4 regions of the Streptomyces sp. NPDC079141 genome follow, and region 1 is predicted to be linked to each of the others. Evidence: riboswitches for the same ligand, from Rfam matches in the RefSeq annotation. Region 1 holds a riboswitch; each other region holds the start of a gene.
What was found. A riboswitch is a leader RNA that binds a small molecule or an ion and turns the genes downstream of it on or off. The one in region 1 is predicted to bind cyclic di-AMP.

Region 1 (4,940 bases):
CTCAAACCGCAGTCGATGTGAAGACGGGATCACACCGATGCGCATCCGTACGTCCTTCCCCTTCGAGACCACTCACGACGACCTCTGGATCCCGCTCGCCGACGGCACCCTGCTGTACGCGCGCGTGTGGCGCCCGCTGACGGACGAGCCCGTACCGGCGCTCCTGGAATACCTCCCGCACCGCCTGACCGACTCGACCGCTCCGCGCGACTTCCAGCGCCACCCCTGGTACGCCGGCCACGGCTACGCCTCCGTCCGGGTGGACGTCCGGGGGCACGGCAACAGCGAGGGCATCCCGACGGACGAGCACTCGGCGACGGAGCTGTCCGACGGGGTCGAGGTGGTGAACTGGCTGGCCGCGCAGCCGTGGTGCGACGGCGGCGTCGGCATGTTCGGCATCTCCTGGGGCGGCTTCACCTCCCTCCGGATCGCGGCTCTGGCGCCCGAGCCCCTCAAGGCGATCGTCACGGTCTGCTCCGGCGACGATCGCTATGACAACGACGCGCACTACCTGGGAGGTTCCGTCCTAGGGGTGGACATGCACGCGTGGGCCGCCACCCTGCTGGCCTTCGCCTCCCGGCCGCCCGACCCGAGGTACGTCGGCGGGAGCTGGCGCGACATGTGGCTCAAGCGCCTGGAGACGCTCGAACCGTTCCTGCACACCTGGCTCGGCCACCAGACCCGGGACGACTACTGGCGGCACGGCAGCGTCCGCGAGGACTACGGCGCGATCGACGCGGCCGTCCTGGCGGTGGGCGGCTGGCACGACCCGTACCGCGACACGGTGCTCCGGCTCGTCGAACACCTGCCCGCCGACCGGGTGCGCGGCCTGATCGGGCCCTGGTCGCACCAGTACCCCGACCGCGGCCTGCCGCCCGGCCCGGCGATCGGCTTCCTCCAGGAGACCCTGCGCTGGTGGGACCACTGGCTGAAGGGCACCGACACCGGGGCGATGCGGGAACCCCTCCTGCGCTCCTACGTCAGCGACTCCCACCCGCCGGCCACGGTCTACGACACCCTGCCGGGCCGCTGGGTCGGCGAGCCCGCCTGGCCCTCCCCGAACGTGCGGACCGTGACGTACGCCCTCCAGGGCGCCCCCGCGCTCGTCCGCTCGCCGATGCAGACCGGCCTCGACGCCGGTCGCTTCCTGCCGTCCGGGAACGACGCCGATCTGCCGCCCGACCAGCGGGAGGAGGACGCGCGCTCGGCCTGCTTCGAGTTCGCGGTGGGCCAGGAGACCTGGGCGCTGGGCAGACCGCGGGTGCGGCTGCGGCTGACCTCGGAGGTGCCGCGCGGGCAGGTGATCGCCCGGGTGTGCGACGTGGCCCCCGACGGCTCCTCGACGCTGGTCACGCGCGGGGTGCTGAACCTCTCCGCCCGCCTCGGCCGCGACCGGGCGGTGCCGTGGGAGCCGGGCGCCACTCAGGACGTCTCCTTCGAGCTGAACGGCATCGGCCATGCCTTCCCGGCCGGCCACCGCATCCGGCTCGCGGTGTCCTCGGCGTACTGGCCGTGGATCTGGCCGCAGCCGGAGTCGGCGGCGGGCTTCACCCTGGACCCCGCGGGCAGCTTCCTGGAACTGCCGGTACGCGCGCGTGAGGCCTCTTCGAGCGTGGCATTCGAGGAGCCGGAACAGGCCGAGCCCATCGGCGTGAACTACCCGATCACCCTGGACGAACCGCGCCCCGAGCGGCTGGTCGTGCGTGACGTGGCCAAGGACGAGTGGCGGCTGGAGGTCGACCCGCGCAACGGCGGCACGCGCGTGTACCCGGACGGTCTTGAGTTCACCGAGGACGCGCTGGAGACGTACACGATCCGCGGCTCCGATCCCCTGTCCGCCCGGGCCCGCTCGGAGTGGTCGATCCGGCTGCACCGCCCGGAACTCGCGTGGGACACGACCGTCCGGACCCGTTCGGAGCTCACCTGCGAGGCGACGGACTTCGTCACCTCCAGCGAGGTGATCTGCACGGAGGGCGGAGAGGTGGTCTTCCACCGGACGTGGGAGAAGCGGATTCCACGGACGGCGGGCTGACTGCCACTTAGGGGACGAATAGCCTTTTTGCCCGATTCGGGATGCTTCCGCATGCGCGTGAGTTGACTCACGCCCGCACCCGCACAGGCGTCACACAGGCTTCGCCGTACGACCCTTTGCGGGCCGTCAGTTGAGGCTTGGCGACCGCAAAGGTTCAACCACCACGCATCCGTTGCGCAAAGATCAAACCGCTCGATATGTGAATCCGGTACTTGTTCCGGACATGTGCTCTCGCATACGTTCCCGGCCTGTCGGGCGGACGCCGAATCCTGCCGCCGCCCGGCTCCACCGAGATCTTCGTACGGCAGGAGCGGGGGACCCAGGTAAGTCGCCGGACCGGGCGTCTTCGGACACACCGGTACGGCTTGGGGTGAAGTCGCGCCCTTCATGTGCGCGGCCGGGCAGCTCCCGCCCGAACCCGACAGCTCACCTCGCAGGCGACGGAGAGGAACTTCGCCATGCCTGCTGCCGCTCAGCACCGTCGCACCAGCCGCGTCGCCCGTAAGCTCGCCGTCCTCGGCACCGGAGCCGCCGTGCTCGCGCTGCCCTTCATCGGCGCGACCAGCGCCTCCGCGGCCACCCCGACCGTCACCACCGCCGCCTCGCTGGGGTACGCCAACAACCTCGACGGCTGGATCCGGGCATCCCTCCAGGTCATGGCCCAGAACGGGATCCCCGGCACGTACGACGGCATCTACCGCAACGTCATGCGGGAGTCCTCCGGCAACCAGTACGCGATCAACAACTGGGACTCCAACGCCGCCGCGGGCACCCCGTCCAAGGGCCTGCTCCAGGTCATCGACCCGACCTTCCAGGCGTACCACGTGTCCGGCACGTCCTACGACCCCTACGACCCGGTCGCGAACATCACCGCCGCCTGCAACTACGCCGCCCAGCGGTACGGCTCGATCGACAACGTGTGGGGCGCCTACTAAGGCCTGTCCCAGGCCTGGGGAAAGAGTCTTTCGAGGACGACGGCGATGCCGTCGTCCTCGTTCGACAGCGTGACCTCGTCGGCGACCGCCTTGAGTTCGGGGTGGGCGTTGGCCATGGCGACGCCGTGGGCCGCCCAGTCGAACATCGGGATGTCGTTGGGCATGTCGCCGAAGGCGATCGTCCGGTCCGGGCCGAGCCCCAGATACTCGGCGGCCAGCGCGAGCCCCGTCGCCTTGGTGATGCCGCATGGCTGAAGTTCGACGGTCCCGGGGCCGGACATGGTGACGGTCGCGAGGGAACCGACCACCGAACGCGCCGTCGCCGCCAACTGGTCGTCGGACAGGTCGGGATGGCGCAGCAGCACCTTGCTGATCGGCTCGCACCACAGGTCGTCACGGCGCCCCACCCGTACCGCGGGCAGCGTGGGGTGCGGCATCAGATAGCCGGGCTCGATGAGCGTGAGCCCGTCGACTCCGTCCTGGTCGACCGCCGCGTACACCTGCCCGACCTCGGCCTCGATCTTGCCGAGCGCGGTTTCGGCCAGCTCCCGGTCCAGGGTGACGGACCACAGCAGCCGGTCCGCGCCGGCGTCGTACACCTGCGCGCCCTGCCCGCACACCGCGAGCCCCGTGCTGCCGAGGTCGTCCAGCAACGGCCGTACTCTCGGCGCCGGCCGACCCGTCACCACCAAATGCCGGGCACCGGCCGCCGCCACCCGCGCGAGCGCGCCGAGCGACCGGTCGGAGAGCGTGTCGTCGCCTCGGAGCAGCGTTCCGTCCAGATCGGTGGCGATGAGTGAATATGCGATGGGTGCGGCCATGATCAGAGAATACGGACAGGACGCCCCTGCGACTCAGCGCGAACCGGACGACCACGGCGTCCTCCGCCGCCCCTCCCGCCGCTCCCAACTCCCCTGTCACGATCAGCTTTTCCCTCCCATCGGTGGTGAGATGGGAGCACTGTGCTGACGGAAGAGGGGCAAGTGGCATGACGGAACAGGGCAGGACCTTCTCGACGCATCTCCGGGATGCCGCCGTCGGCATTCTGGAGCGCTTCCCGGAGGAGCTGAAGCCCGAGATATACGCGCTGTCCTTCCGCATCTGGCGCGTCGACGACGACGACCGCCGCCCGTACGTCGCCATCGGCTACAACACGGAGACCCAGTACGAGTTGGAACGGCACCCGGAGGACCCGGGCGAGGCCCGCTGGAACTACGCCTGCTGGCTCCTGGACGGCTTCGAGACGCTCGGCAACGTGCCCGAGGACCCGGTCGGCGCGTCTCTGTACGAGGACGAGGTCAGGCACCTCGGCCTGTGGTTCGAGGAGGACGAAGAGGAGGAGGCGGAGGAAGGGGAGGCGGAGGACGAGGACGCGACCGACGCCAAGCGCGAACTGCTCCAGGTCCACTTCGCCGACGCCTGCATCGACCTCGCCCGCCATCTGCATGCCGACGGCCCGATCCAGCGCGTCTTCGGCCGCCCGCTGCCCGTCGTGGTCTTCGACATGTACTGCCCCGGCTGGGAGGTCGAAGCCACGGAGGCCGCCAACCCGCCCGAACTGATCGAGGACTTCCTGACCTGGCAGCGGGAGGCGGGCCACTTCGACGACTGACGCGGGCGGCGGCGGGCGGCCGTATCGATGACTGGCCCCGGCCAGCAGCAGGCGGGGCGCTTCGGCGCCTGGCCCCGGCCCCCCTCCTTCGGCACTGCCCAAGACGGCCGCCCCACCCGTAACGTGTGCGGCGACGACACGGACCCGTGGCACGCACGAGAGTGAGGCAGCACCCATGCCCCCCTTTGATGTCCCCGAGGGCGACCCCTTCGGCCCGCACAACCTTCCGTACGGTGTCTTCTCCGTCCCCGGTTCCGACGCCGCGCCCCGGGTCGGCGTACGGCTCGGCGACCACGTCCTCGACGCGGGCGCGGCGGCGCTGGCGCTCGACTCCCCGTACGCCTCCCTGCTCGCCCGGCCG
Region 2 (4,940 bases), on a different contig from region 1:
CGTCCTGTACATTTTTTACAGAGACAGCTCTGTCAGCTCTGTCGCGAGGAGGGGGTTCCCCATGACCCGACCGTCCGCACCGTCCGCACCGTCCGCCCGCTACGTCCTGCCCGAGTTCACGGAACGCACCAGCTACGGGAGCCGGACGATGGATCCGTACTCGAAGCTGCTGGAGGAGCGGATCGTCTTCCTCGGGACGCAGGTCGACGACGCCTCGGCGAACGACGTGATGGCGCAGTTCATGTATCTGGAGCACAAGGACCCGGACCGGGAGATCTCCCTGTACGTCAACTCTCCCGGCGGCTCGTTCAGCGCCATGTCCGCGATCTACGACACCATGCAGTACGTCGCCTGCGACGTGGAGACGATCCTGCTGGGGCAGGCCGGGCCGACCGCCGCGGTGCTGCTGGCCGCGGGCACTCCGGGCAAGCGGTACGCGCTGCCCGACGCGCGCGTGGTGATCAGCCAGCCCGCGCTGCCGGAGCCGGTGCAGGGTCAGGCGAGCGACCTGGCCATCCAGGCGGACGAACTGACGCGCATCCGGACCCGCCTGGAGGAGATGCTCGTACGCCACACCGGGCGCAGCCCGGAGCAGGTGAGCGCGGACATCGAGCGGGACAAGGTGCTGAACGCGCAAGAGGCGCTGGAGTACGGGCTCGTGGACGGCATCATCCCCAGCCGCAAGGCCTCCCGCCCCGCCCCCGGCGCGAGGTGAGCCGCGGATGCTGCCACCGGAGCTGCCGCCCCTGCCCGCACTCACGCGCGCGGAGGGCGAGTTGATCGACCGTTACCTCGATGTGGTCGACCTGCTCGGCAGGATCAACCCCGCGCACCACGGGGACACCTACCGCGGACTGCGCGCCGCCCAGGCCCTGGTGAGCAGGGCGGCCGAGCTGCGGGACGCGCTGACGCTGATGCACCAGCGCGGCGAGACCGAGCTGCACGCCCCCACGCTGGCGCGTGCGCTGCGGGTGCTGGACGGCGAGCGCCGCACCGCTCGCGTCACCGTGCCCCCACGCCCCGACAGTTGACGGGGCGCGACTCCGGTCCGGAGCGTCCGGCGAGCTGACGAGACGTCCGGACCGGAGTCGAAACGGACCAAAAGAGGTACCCCCTTTCGGCGTAGTCGCCCGTCCTCTTGCAGGCCCGTCAAGGTTGCGCAACGCGCGTAGCCCCGCGGCGGAATTGGTCGTTCCGGTGCTGGTCCGGGCATCCCCAGCACCCTCGACAGTCATTCGAACAGCCCAGTGTCCACCCGAACGGGTGAGTGGTGACTAACACCACAAATCCTCGGTTCTGTTGGGCTTTTCGGACATCCGTGAGTCAAGATCCCTGTCTGACGACAAGCCCCCGCCGCAGCGGCGGGGCGGTCCGGGCGGACGCCGAGTCCTGCCGCCGCCCGGATGACCGAGTCGACAGGAGTGGATCGGCAGGAGTGGAGGACCCAAGCATGACGGGTCGCCGGCACGGACGACTGTCCGGACCGAGCAGCCCTTGGGGTGAAGCCGCGGCAACGCGGCCGGGCCACTTCGCCAGCCCGAATCCGACAGGTCATCCTTCACAGGCGGCTGACGAAGGGTTGCGCATGACTGCGCTCAATCGTGTCCCGTCGCTGATGGCCCGGGCCGGTACGGCCTCGGCACTGACCATCGCCGCCGTGGGCGGCTCGATCGTGGCCCCCGGCTTCGCCGCCGAAGCAGAGGCGGCCACACCGGCGACGAAGGCACTCCAGGTCGCGGAGTCCAAGAAGGGCTCCCCCTACAAGTACGGCGCCACCGGTCCACGCCGCTTCGACTGCTCCGGGCTCACGCTGTACTCGTACAAGAAGGCGGGCAAGAGCCTGCCGCGCACAGCGGCCCAGCAGTACAACAAGACCCGCCACATCACCGCCAAGAACCGCAAGGCCGGCGACCTGGTGTTCTTCCACTCGGGATCGAACGTCTACCACGTCGGTATCTACGCCGGGAAGGGGAAGATCTGGCACGCCCCCAAGACCGGGGATGTGGTGCGTCTGCAGAAGATCTGGACCAGCAGCGTCTGGTACGGCCGGGTGAGCTGACCGGCGCCCGAGGGACGGCGGCGACCTGACCCGCCGCCGTCCCGACGGGCCCTCATACCACCGTCTCCAGGAGCAGCGCCGCCCCCAGAGCCGTCAGCGCGGTGCCCGTGACGGCCTCGACGACCCGGGCGGCACGCGGCCGGCGCAGCCACCGGCCCAGCCGGTCCACCAGCAGGGCCACCGCCGGGAACCACAGCAGGGCGAACACCACCACGATCAGTGCCAGCAGCAGCGTCCGGGGCAGCGCGGGAGCGCCCGCGGGCACGAACTGCGGCAGCAGGCTCAGGAAGGTGATCGGCGCCTTGGGGTTCAGGGCGTTGGTGACGAACCCCTGCCGCAACGGACGCGCGGCCGGCGGCGCCTCGTCGGGTGCGATGGTCCGCGGCCGGCGCAGATCCAGCAGGGTCCGGGCGCCCAGGTACAACACATAGGCGCCGCCGAGCAGTTGGAGCGTCCGGAACAGCGCGGGCACGGCGGTCAGCACGGCGGCGACCCCGGCCACCGCCAGTGCCGTGTGCAGCAGCAGCCCGCCCGCGATGCCGAGCGCGCAGGCGATGCCGGCCCGGCGTGAGACCAGGGCGTTGCGTACGACGACGGTGAAGTCGGCGCCGGGCATGGCGACCATGCCGGCCGCGACCCCGGTGAAGGCGATGAGCTGTCCGTCCATGACGCCAGCCTGCCGCGCCGGAGCCTTCAGCAGGTATTACGAGTATTCTGGGTCTTCCTTAAGCAATGCTTTAGGCAGGACGCCATGTACGACCCCACACGGCTCGCCGCGCTGGTCGCCGTCGCGGAGGCCGGCTCCATCACCCGGGCCGCGGAACGCCTCGGCTACACCCCGCCCGCGCTCTCCCAGCAACTGGCCAAGCTGGAGCGGGAGGCGGGCACCACCCTGCTGGTCCGCCACCACCGCGGCACGCGGCTGACCGGGGCGGGCGAGCTGCTGGTGGCCCGGGCCCGCCGGGTGCTGGACGAGCTGGAGCAGGCGCGGCACGAACTGGCCCGGCTGACCGGGCTGTCCGGCGGCACGCTCCGGCTCGGCACCTTCCAGACCGCGGGCGTGCATCTGCTGCCGCCGGTGCTGAGCGCGTTCCGCCGGGCCCATCCGGACGTGGAACTGACCGTCGCCAACCATGAACCGCCGGCCGGGGTCGCCGCGGTGGCCGCCGGTGAGATCGATCTGGCGCTGACCCACACCTATGAGCCGGCCGAGCCGGTGCCGCTGCCGGCCTCCGTCACTCTGGAGCCGCTGCTGGTGGAGGAGTTGGTCCTGGTGACCGCCCCCGGCCATGTCCTCGCCTCGGGCGGCGCACGGCTCCCGCTGGCCGAGCTCGCCGGGCAGCCCCTGATCAGCATGGCGCCGGACCATCCGGCCCGGCAGGGCGTGGAGGCGGTGCTGGCGCGGGCCGGGGCGACGCCGTCGGTGCTGGTCGCGACGCCCGTGTACGCGCTGGTGTGCGCGCTGGTCAGCGCCGGCCTCGGGGTCGGGGTGGTACCGGAGATGGTGGCGCGGACCGCGGCCACGCCGGTGGGGGTGCGGCCGCTGGAAGGGGGCGGGTTGCGTCGTACGATCTCTCTCGCCCGTCGGACCGACACGACGTCACCGGCCGTGGACGCGTTCCGGGCGCTGCTGCGGGGGGCCTTCGGCCGGGCGCATTAGACCTTCACGGCTCCTGCTGTCCCGCCGCTGTCACCGGCTGCGCCGGTACCGTCCACGGCAGTTCGATGGAGACCGTCTTGCCGCCCTCGCGGGTGGGCCGGACTCTGAGTCTGCCGCCGCACTCGGCGGTCAGCCAGCGGATGATGACCAGGCCGCGGCCGTTGTCCTGCTGGACGGCGGCGGGCAGGCGCTTGGGGAAGCGCGGGTGGCTGTCGGTGACGCCGATGCGCAGCTGTTCGTCACGGTGCAGCTCGATGTCCACCGTGAAGGTGGGTGACTGGCCGAAGGTGTGCTGTACGGCGTTCGTGGCGAGTTCGGAGACGATCAGCCGGATGGTGTCGACGACTTCGGTGTCCCCCGCCAGGCCCCACTCCGCGAGGGTGCCGACGACATAGCCGCGGGCCGCGGAGACCGAGGCGGGATCGCTCGGCAGAGTGACGGATGCTTCCAGATGGTCTGCCATGGCGACGTCGTCCCTTTCCCACGGGACCGGAGTCCGACACGGAGCGGATGGTTCGAGTACGGTCCCGGACTGGTGCTTCTTCGCCAGACTGCCATTACCCCGCCGGTCACGGTGGCGATCCACCAAGATATGCATATATCTGTCGCTCGAAGCGGTGAACTCTGCTACGCGAGACCGTATTTGGGCGGCCCGGTTGGAGTAAGGAGTAGCGCATGCAGCACGGTCCCGCGGTGCGCCGCCGCAAGTTGGGCGCAGAACTGCGCGCGTTGCGCACCGGTGCGGGGCTCACCAGTGGCGAGGCGGCGCGGCTGGTGGGCTGGCACCAGTCGAAGGTGAGCCGGATCGAGACCGGCGCCAGCGGCGTGAAATCGGCCGATGTGCGGTTACTGCTGGACGCCTACGGCGTCGGCGACTCCCAACTGCGCGAGCTGCTTCTGGTGTTGGCGGGCGACGACGCGGGCGGCGGCCGGCACCACTGGTGGCATGCGTACCGCGGGGTGCTGCCGCCGACGTACCGGGACTTCATCAGCCTGGAGTCCCAGGCCAGCGCGATGCGCACCTTGGAGACCTCGGTGGTGCCGGGGCTGTTGCAGACTCCCGAGTACGCACGTGCCGTGACCAGGGCCGCGGTGGGCGGACTTGAGGACGCGGACGAGCGTCTGGACGCCCTGGTCGAGGTGCGGCTGGCCCGGCAGACGGTGCTGCGGGGCGCGCCGCCGCTGGAGCTGAGCGCGGTGCTGGACGAGGCGGTGCTGCAC
Region 3 (4,940 bases), on a different contig from region 1:
TGCCGCCGACGCGGCTCGTCGACGGCACCTCTCGACCATACGACATGGGTTTCCAGGGCAATGAGTTGTCCACAGGCGGTTGTCCACAGGCATTGCCGCGCAGGCCCGGGACGCTTGATGATGTTGTTCCTTGAGTGTGGATGTGCGGATCTGTGAGGTGTGCATGCTGGAGATCTCCGACGACGGACGTACGTGGATGCTGTCCGGGCCGACCAGCAGTTACGCCCTGCACCTCAACGCGGACGACGAGCTGCTGCACCTGCACTGGGGAGCGCGCATCGCCCTGGCCGACGCCGAGGCGCTCGCGGCCCGTCCGCTGCCGGACCACTGGCCCTTCGAGTCCCGGCTCGACGGACGCGAGGAGTACCCGGTCGAGGGCGGCCCCCGATTCGTCCGGCCCGCCCTGTCCGTGCGCACCGAGGAGCGGCGCGGCACCGAGTGGAGCTTCGAGCGGTCCGAGACCCGGGACGACGAGCTGCGGCTGCGGTTCCGCGACGGCAGGCTCCTCGTCACGCTCCACTACCGCATGCGCGCCGATGTCGTCGAGCGCTGGGTGACCCTGCACAACGACGGGCCCGCGATCGAGGTGCTGCGGGCGGACTCCGCCACCTGGACGCTGCCCGAGCGGGAGGACTGGCGGCTCTCCCAGCTGCACGGCCGCTGGGCCGCCGAGTCCCGCCTGGTGCGCTCCCCGCTCACCTACGGTGAGAAGATCATCGGCAGCCGCCGCGGCCACACCGGACACCAGCACCTGCCCTGGGTGGCCCTCGACACCGACGCCACCGAGGAGCGCGGCGAGGTCTACGGCTGTGCCCTGGGCTGGTCGGGGTCCTGGCGGATCGCCGTCGCCCAACTTCCCGACGCGCGCGTGCAGATCACCGGCGGTGCCGGGTACGACGACTCCGGGCTGCTCCGGCTGGCGGCGGGGGAGTCGTTCACCGCACCCGTATTCGCCGGTCTGTGGAGCGACGGCGGCTTCGGCGGGGCGAGCCGGGCCTGGCACGCGTACCAGCGCGCGCATGTGGTGCCGGACGCCGACCGGGACCGGCCGGTGCTGTTCAACTCCTGGGAGGCCACGGAGTTCGACATCTCCGAGGAACAGCAGCTCGCGCTCGCCCGGCGGGCCGCGGCGATCGGCGTCGAGCTGTTCGTGGTCGACGACGGCTGGTTCGGGACGCGCACGAGCGACCGCGCGGGGCTCGGCGACTGGACCCCCAACGCCGACCGCTTCCCGGACGGCCTCAAACCGCTCGCCGACCAGGTGCGCGAACTCGGCATGCGGTTCGGCATCTGGGTCGAACCGGAGATGGTCAACCCGGACAGCGACCTGTACCGCGCGCACCCGGACTGGGTGCAGCACCATCCGGGACGAAAGCGGACGGAGTTCCGCAATCAGCTCGTACTGAACCTCGCGCGCGAGGACGTCCAGGAGTACCTCTGGACCCAGCTCGACGGACTCCTCTCCAGCGCTCCGATCGACTATGTGAAGTGGGACTTCAACCGCTGCTTCACCGACGCGGGCTGGCCCGGGGAGCCGTACCCGCAGCGGCTGTGGGTCGACCACGTGCACGCCTTCTACGGCCTGCTGGACCGGCTGCGGGCCGCCCACCCCGGCGTCGCCTTCGAGTCCTGCTCGGGCGGTGGCGGCCGGATCGACCTCGGGGTGCTGAGCCGTACCGACCAGGTGTGGACCTCCGACAACACCGACCCGCTCGACCGGCTCGCCATCCAGCACGGCTTCAGCCAGATCCACCCCGCGCGCGTCATGGCGGCCTGGGTCACGGACAGCCCCAACGCCATGCTCAACGGCCGGATCAGCTCCCTGCGGTTCCGGTTCGTCAGCGCGATGGCCGGGGTGCTCGGAGTCGGCGGAGACCTCACACGATGGACCGAGGCGGAGCTGGCCGAGGCCCGCGGGTGGGTCGATCTCTACAAGCAGATCAGACCCCTCGTGCAGCGCGGAGACCTCTATCGGCTGCGGCCCCCGTCGGGCGGGCTGAGTGCTGTGCAGTACATGCTCGGCGACGAGACCGTCGTCCTCGCCTGGCTCCAGGCGCAGCGGTACGGCGAGCCGGTGCCGGCGGTGCGGCTGCGCGGGCTCGACCCGACAGCGGCGTACGAATGCCGCGAAACGGGCGAAGTGCACCGGGGTGCGGTCCTGATGCATCACGGGCTGCGCCTGGAATTGCGCGGAGACCTTGATGCGACGGTTCTCCGGCTGCGTCGCATCTGAGAGTTCTGTCCGAATTGCAGCCTTCATTCCAACTCGCTCTGGAGTAAAGGAGTCTGGAGCAACGTCACGTGAGCAGCGTCATATCCGTGACCGTGAGTCGCCCGTCATGTTCACGTAATTCAAGTGGTTTTCAAGGGGGTTTACGGAAACGGTGGCTCGCGTAATGCACGGAGGGTGACCGGGAATTCTCACAGGGGATCAAGAAGAACGCATTCATGCGGAACCTTCTGCTTGTCCCTTTGCGTCTTGGTCGCTTACGTTCGCCACCAATCCGGACGGACGCCGAATCCTGCCACCGTCCGGGATCCGCACACTTACCCGTACCCGGCAGGAGCGGGGGACCCACAGGCACAACCGCCTGCTCCGGTCTCCGGAACAGGCTTGGGGTCAAGTCGCGCCCAGCGCGCGGCCGGACATCTCCAGTCCGCACCCGACAGCTCACCTCGTAGGCGCCGGAGAGGAATTCGCCATGCCCGCGAGGGGTAAGCACCGCCGTCCCAAGACCCAGCGCTTCACCCGTTCGATCGCCGTCGCCGGAACCGGCGGCGCCGCGCTCGCCCTCCCGCTCCTGGGAGCAACCGGCGCCCACGCGGCCACGCCGCAGTCCGTTTCGGAAAAGGCCGTTCAGTCCCTTCCGGTGGCGGACAAGAAGGCCGCCGAGAAGAAGGCGACCGAAAAGAAGACCGCTGCGACCGGCTCGAAGACCTACACCGTGCGGTCGGGCGACTATCTGTCGAAGATCGCCGACGAGCAGGACGTCAGCGGTGGCTGGCGGAAGCTCTACCAGGACAACCGTGCGGCCGTCGGCACCGACCCGTCGCTGATCCACCCGGGCCTGGAGCTCTCGATCGGCAAGAAGGCCGCAGCCACGGACACGGCCGAGAAGTCCTCCGCGTCGCAGTCCTCCTCGAAGGCGTCCACGGACTCCTCCGAGTCGACGAAGTCCTCGGAGACCTCCGAGTCGAAGACCACGACGGCCACCCAGGCCGCCCAGTCCTCCGCCAGTGGCTTCTCCGCTCCGCTGGCCGGCGCGAGCATCAGCACCGGCTACAAGGTCGCGGGCAGCATGTGGTCCAGCGGCTACCACACCGGCACCGACTTCGCCGCTCCGACGGGCACCTCCCTCAAGGCCGTGGGCGCGGGCACCGTCGTCTCCGCCGGCTGGGCCGGCGCGTACGGCAACCAGGTCGTCATCAAGCTCGCCGACGGCTACTACGCCCAGTACGCCCACCTGTCCTCGCTCTCCGTCTCCAGCGGACAGTCGGTGACCGCGGGTCAGCAGGTCGGCCTCTCCGGTTCGACCGGCAACTCGACCGGCCCGCACCTGCACTTCGAGATCCGCACCACGCCGGACTACGGCTCGGACGTGGACCCGGTCGCCTACCTCCGCTCGAAGGGCGTCGCTCTCTGACGCCTCCTTCGGAACCCCCCGCCTGACACGCTGCCGAAGGCCGGACCTCGATCCCCGGGTCCGGCCTTCGGTGTTGCCGTGTCCGCGTGCGGCTGTCCTGCCGTCAGCCGGCCAGGTGGCGCAGGGCCACGGCCGCGTGGACGGCGATACCGGTGGCCATCGCGTCCTCGTCGAAGACGACCCGGTTGGAGTGGCAGTCGGGGGCGCCGTCCGCCGGCACCGAGGGCGGACGGGCGCCGAGCAGGGCCATGGCGCCGGGACGCGTCCGAGGACGTAACCGAAGTCCTCGGAGCCCATGACCGGGTCGGGCAACTCATGCAGGCGCCCGCTGCCGAGGAGGGCGGTGGCGGTGTCGTGGACCAGGCCGGCGAAGGCCGGGTTGTTCTTTCGTGATCGCCGTATTGCGGTCCTGTGGCGCGGGTGTCCAAAGCGTCGACAGCGGCAGGGGATTGGGCCAGAGTGATCTCTGTTGTGATGCAAGCGCTTTCTGTCGACTCGACTCGACTCGACTCCTGGAAGGAGCCGTGCCCATGCCGACCACGCGCAGAGCCTTCGCCGGACTGGCTGCCGGTGCCGCCCTGGCCGCCCTCGCCCCAGCGGCCGCCGCGAGCGCGGCCCCCCGTCACCGCCGTCTGATCGCCCACGACGACTTCCGCCGCGGACTGGGCCAGTGGGTGACCGAACTCCAGGACGGCGGTACGGTCACGGCCTCCCGCGGCGTCCTGGAGATCGACGTGCCGAGCGGTGCGACGATCTGGTTCGAGCGGCCCCTCGAAGGCCCGTACGTCCTCGAATACACCGCCACGCCCGTGTCGGAGGGAGGCGTCAACGACCGGGTCTCCGACCTCAACAACTTCTGGAACGCCCTCGACGTCCGTTCCCCCGACGACCTCTTCGCCACGCGGCGGGGCGGGGCCCTGGCGGAGTACGACCACCTCAAGACGTACTACGCCGGGTACGGGGCGAACTACAACACCACCACGCGGCTGCGCCGGTACGTCGGCGAGGCCGGTGTGCGCCCGCTGGTCTTCGACTACACCGAGCCGCTCCTCGTGGCGAACGCCCCGCACCGGGTCCGCATCGTCTCCGACGGCTCCGTCCAGCGGTGGTGGAACAACGGGCGGCTGGTCTTCGACCTCGCCGACCCGGAGCCGTACACGAGCGGACACTTCGCCTTCCGGACCGTGTGGAGCCACTTCCGGATCAGCGACTTCCGGGTGTGGCGGTTGAGCCCGCAACAGCCCTGATCGGAGGCTTATTCCGGGTTTGGCGAACCCTTTAGGAGTGGCTTATCTC
Region 4 (4,940 bases), on a different contig from region 1:
ACCGCTCGCCCCCCGCCCCCGCTCCGTGAACCCTGGACGGACGGGACGGTGACCGCCGAGGGCGGGCGTGCATGGTGGGAGACGACTGGTGCGGCCTGGTGGTGACGTGGACGAGGAGGCGCCCTATGCCGGCACCCTCGCCGAGGACGCCGGCCCCGGCCCCGGCGAGCGGCGGCGGATCTCGTACGCCCGTACCTTCGTCCGGCTGCTGCCCGCCCTGCTGATCGTCGGCGGGGCCGTCTACGACTACACCACCCCGGAGACCTTCTCAGCGGCCCCCTTCTTCACCGCGGCGCCCCTGGTCGCCGCCCCGCTCTTCTCCCGCCGCGGCACCGTGCTCACGGGTGTCCTGTCGATCCTGGTCGTTCTCGCGGTGCACATCAGGTTCGACATCGTCTTCGAGGTCGAGGCGGTCACCGAGCTGGTCACCGTGGCGACGGTCTCCGTCCTGGCCGTCCTCATCAACCAGCTCGTGCGCCGCAGTGACGAACGGCTCGCCTCCGCCCGCGAGATCGCCGAGGCCGCCCAGCGCGCCGTCCTGCCCCGGCCCGTCGAACGGATCGGCGGCTTCGACATCGCGGCCTGCTACGAGGCCGCGCAGGCGGACGCGTTCATCGGCGGCGATCTGTACGCGGTGCAGGACAGCCCGTACGGCGTACGGCTCGTGGTCGGCGATGTGCGCGGCAAGGGGATGGGCGCGGTGGCCGCCGTCGCCGTAGTCATCGGGGCCTTCCGGGAGGCCGCCGAGCAGGAGGCGAGCCTGGAAGGGGTCGCGCAGCGGCTGGAGCGGGCGCTGGCGCGCGAGGGCACCCGGCGCGAGGGCACCGACGCCTTCGAGGGGTTCACCACCGCCGTCCTCGCCGAGATCCCGCACGGCGAGGGGGCCGTACGGATCGTCAACCGCGGCCACCCGCCCCCGCTGCTGCTGTACGCCGACGGCACCCTGCGCCCGCTGCCGGCCCCGGAGCCCGCCCTGCCGCTCGGCATGGGCGACCTCGGCAGCTGGCCCGACCGCGCGGCGGAGGCCGTCTTCCCGGCCGGCGCCACCCTGTTGCTCTACACCGACGGCCTGTCCGAGGCCCGCGACCGGCACGGTGCCTTCTACGACCCCCAGCAGCGGCTCACCGGCCGCACCTTCCCCGAGCTCCGCACACTTCTTGCCACCCTCGCCGATGAGGTGCGCCTGCACTCCGGGGGCGGCATGACGGACGACATGGCACTGCTGGCCGTACGCCGCCCTTGATCGTTGTCACCGGGGGTGATCGCGTGGGCGCCCTCCGCATAACAACTGACATACCGTCATTACCTGTGTGGCTCCTGAGCCTTGGCCAACTCGCCCGATTTAGACCCCCGGTGACCCGAAAGTCCAGGCTGAAAACGTTAACGATCAAGTGGAACGGCTTGGAATCCGAGCCCCGGGTCTATTAACGTTCGATAACGCAGCGCGGTCGTCCCAGCCGTCACAAGAGTCGGCTCCGTGCGCACGCGCCGAATCCTGCAAGGGAACCGGGGAACCACCAACTTGGGGTGAATCGGGCGTAGTCAGCCATGCGGAAGCGGCTGATATACGCGCGTAGGAGACCTTCCTGCTCCGAACCCGTCAGCTAACCCGGTAGGCGAGAAGGAAGGAAAGGAGCACGCCCACGTGGCGTCCAACCGCCCTGCCCCTGAAGCCCCGTTCGTGCCGAGCCAGCGAAGTGACGACACCTTCGGCTACGGCGGCTACCGCACCGACGAGGGCCCGTGGGAGGAGTGGAACCCGACCGCGGAATCCATTCGCCCGGTACGCGGCAAGCACCGGGTCGCCAAGCAGCGCGGCGGGGGACTCGCCCGCAGCTCCACGGTTCTCGGCGTCGGCGTCATAGCCGCCGTCGGCGCGGGCGGCATGGCCAGCGCGCAGTCCGGCAAGCCGCCGGTCGCGATCACCATGCCCGACCTGCCGCTGATCAACGACTCCGCGGACGAGGCCCCCGCGACCGAGGCCACCCCGCTCAGCAACATCGGCGTCACCTCCACCGACACCGACCAGGGCGCCGCCGACGCCGGTGAGGCGCTGCGCGCCCGGATCATCGCCCAGGCCGAGCAGCAGCAGGACCAGGTCGACACCAAGGCCGCCGAGGCCGCCGCCGCTGCCGCCGAGAAGGCCGCCGCCGAAGCCGCGGAGAAGGCCGAGAAGGAGGCGGAGGCCAAGGCCGCCGCCGCCAAGGCCAAGGCCGAGGAGGAGGCCCGCGAGAAGGCCGAGGCCGAGCGCCTCGCCGCCCTCGCCAAGCAGTTCGCGCTGCCGACCTCCTCGTACACGATCACCTCGACCTTCGGTCAGGCCGGCTCGCTGTGGTCCTCCGGGTACCACACCGGCCTCGACTTCGCGGCGCCCACGGGCACGCTCATCAAGGCCGTGCACACCGGCACGATCACCTCGGCCGGCTGGGACGGCTCCTACGGCTACAAGACGGTGCTCACCCTGGAGGACGGCACCGAGATCTGGTACGCCCACCAGTCGTCGATCAGCGTCAGCGTCGGGCAGAAGGTCACCACGGGCGACGTCATCGGCCGCGTCGGCGCGACCGGCAACGTGACCGGGGCGCACCTGCACATGGAGGTCCACCCCGAGGGCTCCACCTCCGGCATCGACCCGCTGGCCTGGCTGCGCAGCAAGGGCCTCACCCCCTGAACGCACGCGCTCACTGAACCCCGGCAGTCCTGACGCTCACCCCCCGACGTCAGGGCTGCCGGTTTCGCGTGGCACGGCCGGTGAGCTGTCCTACGACCGGTACGGGTTGTACGCGGGATAGGCGGGGTACGCAGGCTGCGCGGGGTAGGCGGGCTGCGCCGGATACCCGTACACGCCGTGCACGCCGTGCACCGGCCAGGGCGGTGCGGCCACCGGCGGCGCGCTGACCCGGGCGGCGTGGTCGAGGGCCGGGCGGGCGATCTCCCGGCGCCGCCACAGCTCGTGCAGCAGCTCCCGTTCCCGTACGACGAAGTCGGCGCCCGCGCGTCCGCGACGCCCCCGGTGCCGCAGGAACGCCAGGGAGGTCGCGTACGCCTCGTACTGCGCCACCTCCCGCGCCGCCCGCTTCCCGGCGTGGCGCCGCGCGTACTGCCGGGCCAGGCGCCGCGCCCGCATCGAGGCCAGCGCGAACGGCTCGCCCGGCGTCAGCCACCCGGCGACGGCGTAGGCGGGCAGCTCCTCCCGCACGGTGCGCAGCTCGCGCTGCCGCGTCCAGATCACCAGCCAGGTCAGCAGCCCGAAGGCCGGCACCATGATCGCCGCGTACACGGCGAAGAAGCCGTACGGCCCGAACGTGGACGAGCCGTTCCACATCGCGTGCATGCCCATGGCGAGCAGCAGCCCGGACAGCGGCAGCAGGACACGCCGCCAGCGCTGCCGGTCGCCGGAGAGCGCGGCGATGCCGAAGCCGATGCCGGTGAGGACGGTGAAGAGGGGGTGCGCGAAGGGCGACATCACGATGCGCACGAAGAAGGTCGCCGCGGTGACGGAGGCGATGCCCGAGTCGCCGGTCAGCTGGTCGGTACCGAAGGCGGTACCGAGGTAGAGGATGTTCTCGGTGAACGCGAAGCCGGTGGCGGTGACCCCGGCTATCACCACCCCGTCGACGATCCCGGTGAAGTCGCGCCGCCGGAAGAGAAAGACGAGCAGTACGGCGGCGGCCTTGGCCGACTCCTCCACGATCGGCGCTATGACGGTCGCCCCGAGGGTGTCCGCGCTGGACGGATCGGCGGTGGCCGTCGCTATCCATCTGGTCGCGAAGCTGTTGGCGACGATCGCTATCAGCGCCGCCGCGCAGGCGCCCCAGGCGAAGGAGAACAGCAGATTCCGCCACGGGCCCGGCTCGACCCGGTCCAGCCAGCGGAAGGCGGCTATGAGCAGCGGCACGGGCAGGACGGCGAGGCCGAGACCGACCAGGAACCCTTGCGTGCCGGTCTGCTCGCGCACCAGGGCGAGGATGACCAGCCCGGAGAGCGTCAGAAGAGTGATCAGCGCGCCGTAGCGCACCCTCCCCCAAGCCCTCGACTGCGCTCGGTCTCGGGGGGACCCCCATCGCTGCCACCAGTGCGCGTGCCGCAGTGCGCCGCCGGCGGGACCGGTGGGCTGCGTCGGGTACGGGGGACAGGTGGCCACGGCATTGACCCTAACGAGGGAAGGGCGCAGCCCGCAGGAGGGCGAGCTGGACTCAGGCGCCGGTGGGGGGTTCGTTATGCGTGCTGTACGCGGCGGAAGAGCAGGTCGTTCACCACATGTCCCTTGTCCAGTCCCTGGCCCTCGAAACGGGTCAGCGGCCGGAACTCCGGACGCGGCGCAAAACCGCCGTCGGCCTGGGTGTTCGCGAACTCCGGATGCGCGGTCAGCACCTCCAGCATCTGCTCGGCATACGGCTCCCAGTCCGTCGCGCAGTGCACGATCGCGCCGGGCCTGAGCCGGGTCGCGGCGAGGCTGAGGAACTCGGGCTGGATCAGCCGCCGCTTGTGGTGCCGCTTCTTGGGCCAGGGGTCCGGGAAGTACACGCGCAGACCGTCCAGCGAGTCAGGGCCGAGCATCTCGCGCAGCAGGATGATGGCGTCGCCATTGCCGACGCGGACGTTCGACAGACCATGGTGATCGGCGAGGTTGAGCAGATTGCCCTGCCCAGGGGTGTGTACGTCCACGGCGAGCACGTTGGTCCTTGGATCCGCGGCGGCCATCTGCGCGGTGGCCTCGCCCATCCCGAACCCGATCTCCAGCACGACGGGGTTGTCGTTCCCGAACAGCTCACCCAGGTCGATGACCCGCTGCCCGTCGATGTCCAGCCCCCACTTCGGCCACAGCCGCTGCAACGCGTCCGCCTGCCCGGCCGTCACCCGACTCCGCCGCGGCTGAAAACTCCGAATCCGCCGCTCGAAGTGCGACCCGGCCGGATCAGCCTTGGGCCCATCAGGAA

Region 2: it holds a riboswitch for cyclic di-AMP, as region 1 does, so the genes downstream of both, AB0Q90_RS10410 (C40 family peptidase) here and AB0Q90_RS22900 (transglycosylase SLT domain-containing protein) in region 1, are expected to answer to the same signal.
Region 3: it holds a riboswitch for cyclic di-AMP, as region 1 does, so the genes downstream of both, AB0Q90_RS20515 (LysM peptidoglycan-binding domain-containing M23 family metallopeptidase) here and AB0Q90_RS22900 (transglycosylase SLT domain-containing protein) in region 1, are expected to answer to the same signal.
Region 4: it holds a riboswitch for cyclic di-AMP, as region 1 does, so the genes downstream of both, AB0Q90_RS41475 (M23 family metallopeptidase) here and AB0Q90_RS22900 (transglycosylase SLT domain-containing protein) in region 1, are expected to answer to the same signal.

What each region holds. Positions count from the first base shown of each region.
Region 1 covers NZ_JBFBLP010000008.1:177,060-181,999, reverse strand. Annotated here, with positions in the region: gene AB0Q90_RS22905 (CocE/NonD family hydrolase) at 38-2,032, shown strand; cyclic di-AMP (ydaO/yuaA leader) riboswitch at 2,283-2,485, shown strand; gene AB0Q90_RS22900 (transglycosylase SLT domain-containing protein) at 2,491-2,967, shown strand; gene AB0Q90_RS22895 (HAD family hydrolase) at 2,964-3,788, opposite strand; gene AB0Q90_RS22890 (hypothetical protein) at 3,956-4,579, shown strand; gene fahA (fumarylacetoacetase) at 4,755-4,940, shown strand, end outside.
Region 2 covers NZ_JBFBLP010000003.1:153,827-158,766, reverse strand. Annotated here, with positions in the region: gene AB0Q90_RS10420 (ATP-dependent Clp protease proteolytic subunit) at 62-715, shown strand; gene AB0Q90_RS10415 (hypothetical protein) at 723-1,031, shown strand; cyclic di-AMP (ydaO/yuaA leader) riboswitch at 1,396-1,582, shown strand; gene AB0Q90_RS10410 (C40 family peptidase) at 1,586-2,059, shown strand; gene AB0Q90_RS10405 (LysE family translocator) at 2,112-2,726, opposite strand; gene AB0Q90_RS10400 (LysR family transcriptional regulator) at 2,811-3,719, shown strand; gene AB0Q90_RS10395 (ATP-binding protein) at 3,724-4,182, opposite strand; gene AB0Q90_RS10390 (helix-turn-helix transcriptional regulator) at 4,395-4,940, shown strand, end outside.
Region 3 covers NZ_JBFBLP010000007.1:44,973-49,912, reverse strand. Annotated here, with positions in the region: gene AB0Q90_RS20520 (alpha-galactosidase) at 164-2,233, shown strand; cyclic di-AMP (ydaO/yuaA leader) riboswitch at 2,504-2,698, shown strand; gene AB0Q90_RS20515 (LysM peptidoglycan-binding domain-containing M23 family metallopeptidase) at 2,703-3,644, shown strand; gene AB0Q90_RS20510 (hypothetical protein) at 3,748-3,894, opposite strand; gene AB0Q90_RS20505 (DUF6250 domain-containing protein) at 4,175-4,891, shown strand.
Region 4 covers NZ_JBFBLP010000033.1:8,365-13,304, forward strand. Annotated here, with positions in the region: gene AB0Q90_RS41470 (PP2C family protein-serine/threonine phosphatase) at 179-1,243, shown strand; cyclic di-AMP (ydaO/yuaA leader) riboswitch at 1,477-1,634, shown strand; gene AB0Q90_RS41475 (M23 family metallopeptidase) at 1,646-2,671, shown strand; gene AB0Q90_RS41480 (PrsW family intramembrane metalloprotease) at 2,762-4,144, opposite strand; gene trmB (tRNA (guanosine(46)-N7)-methyltransferase TrmB) at 4,219-4,940, opposite strand, start outside.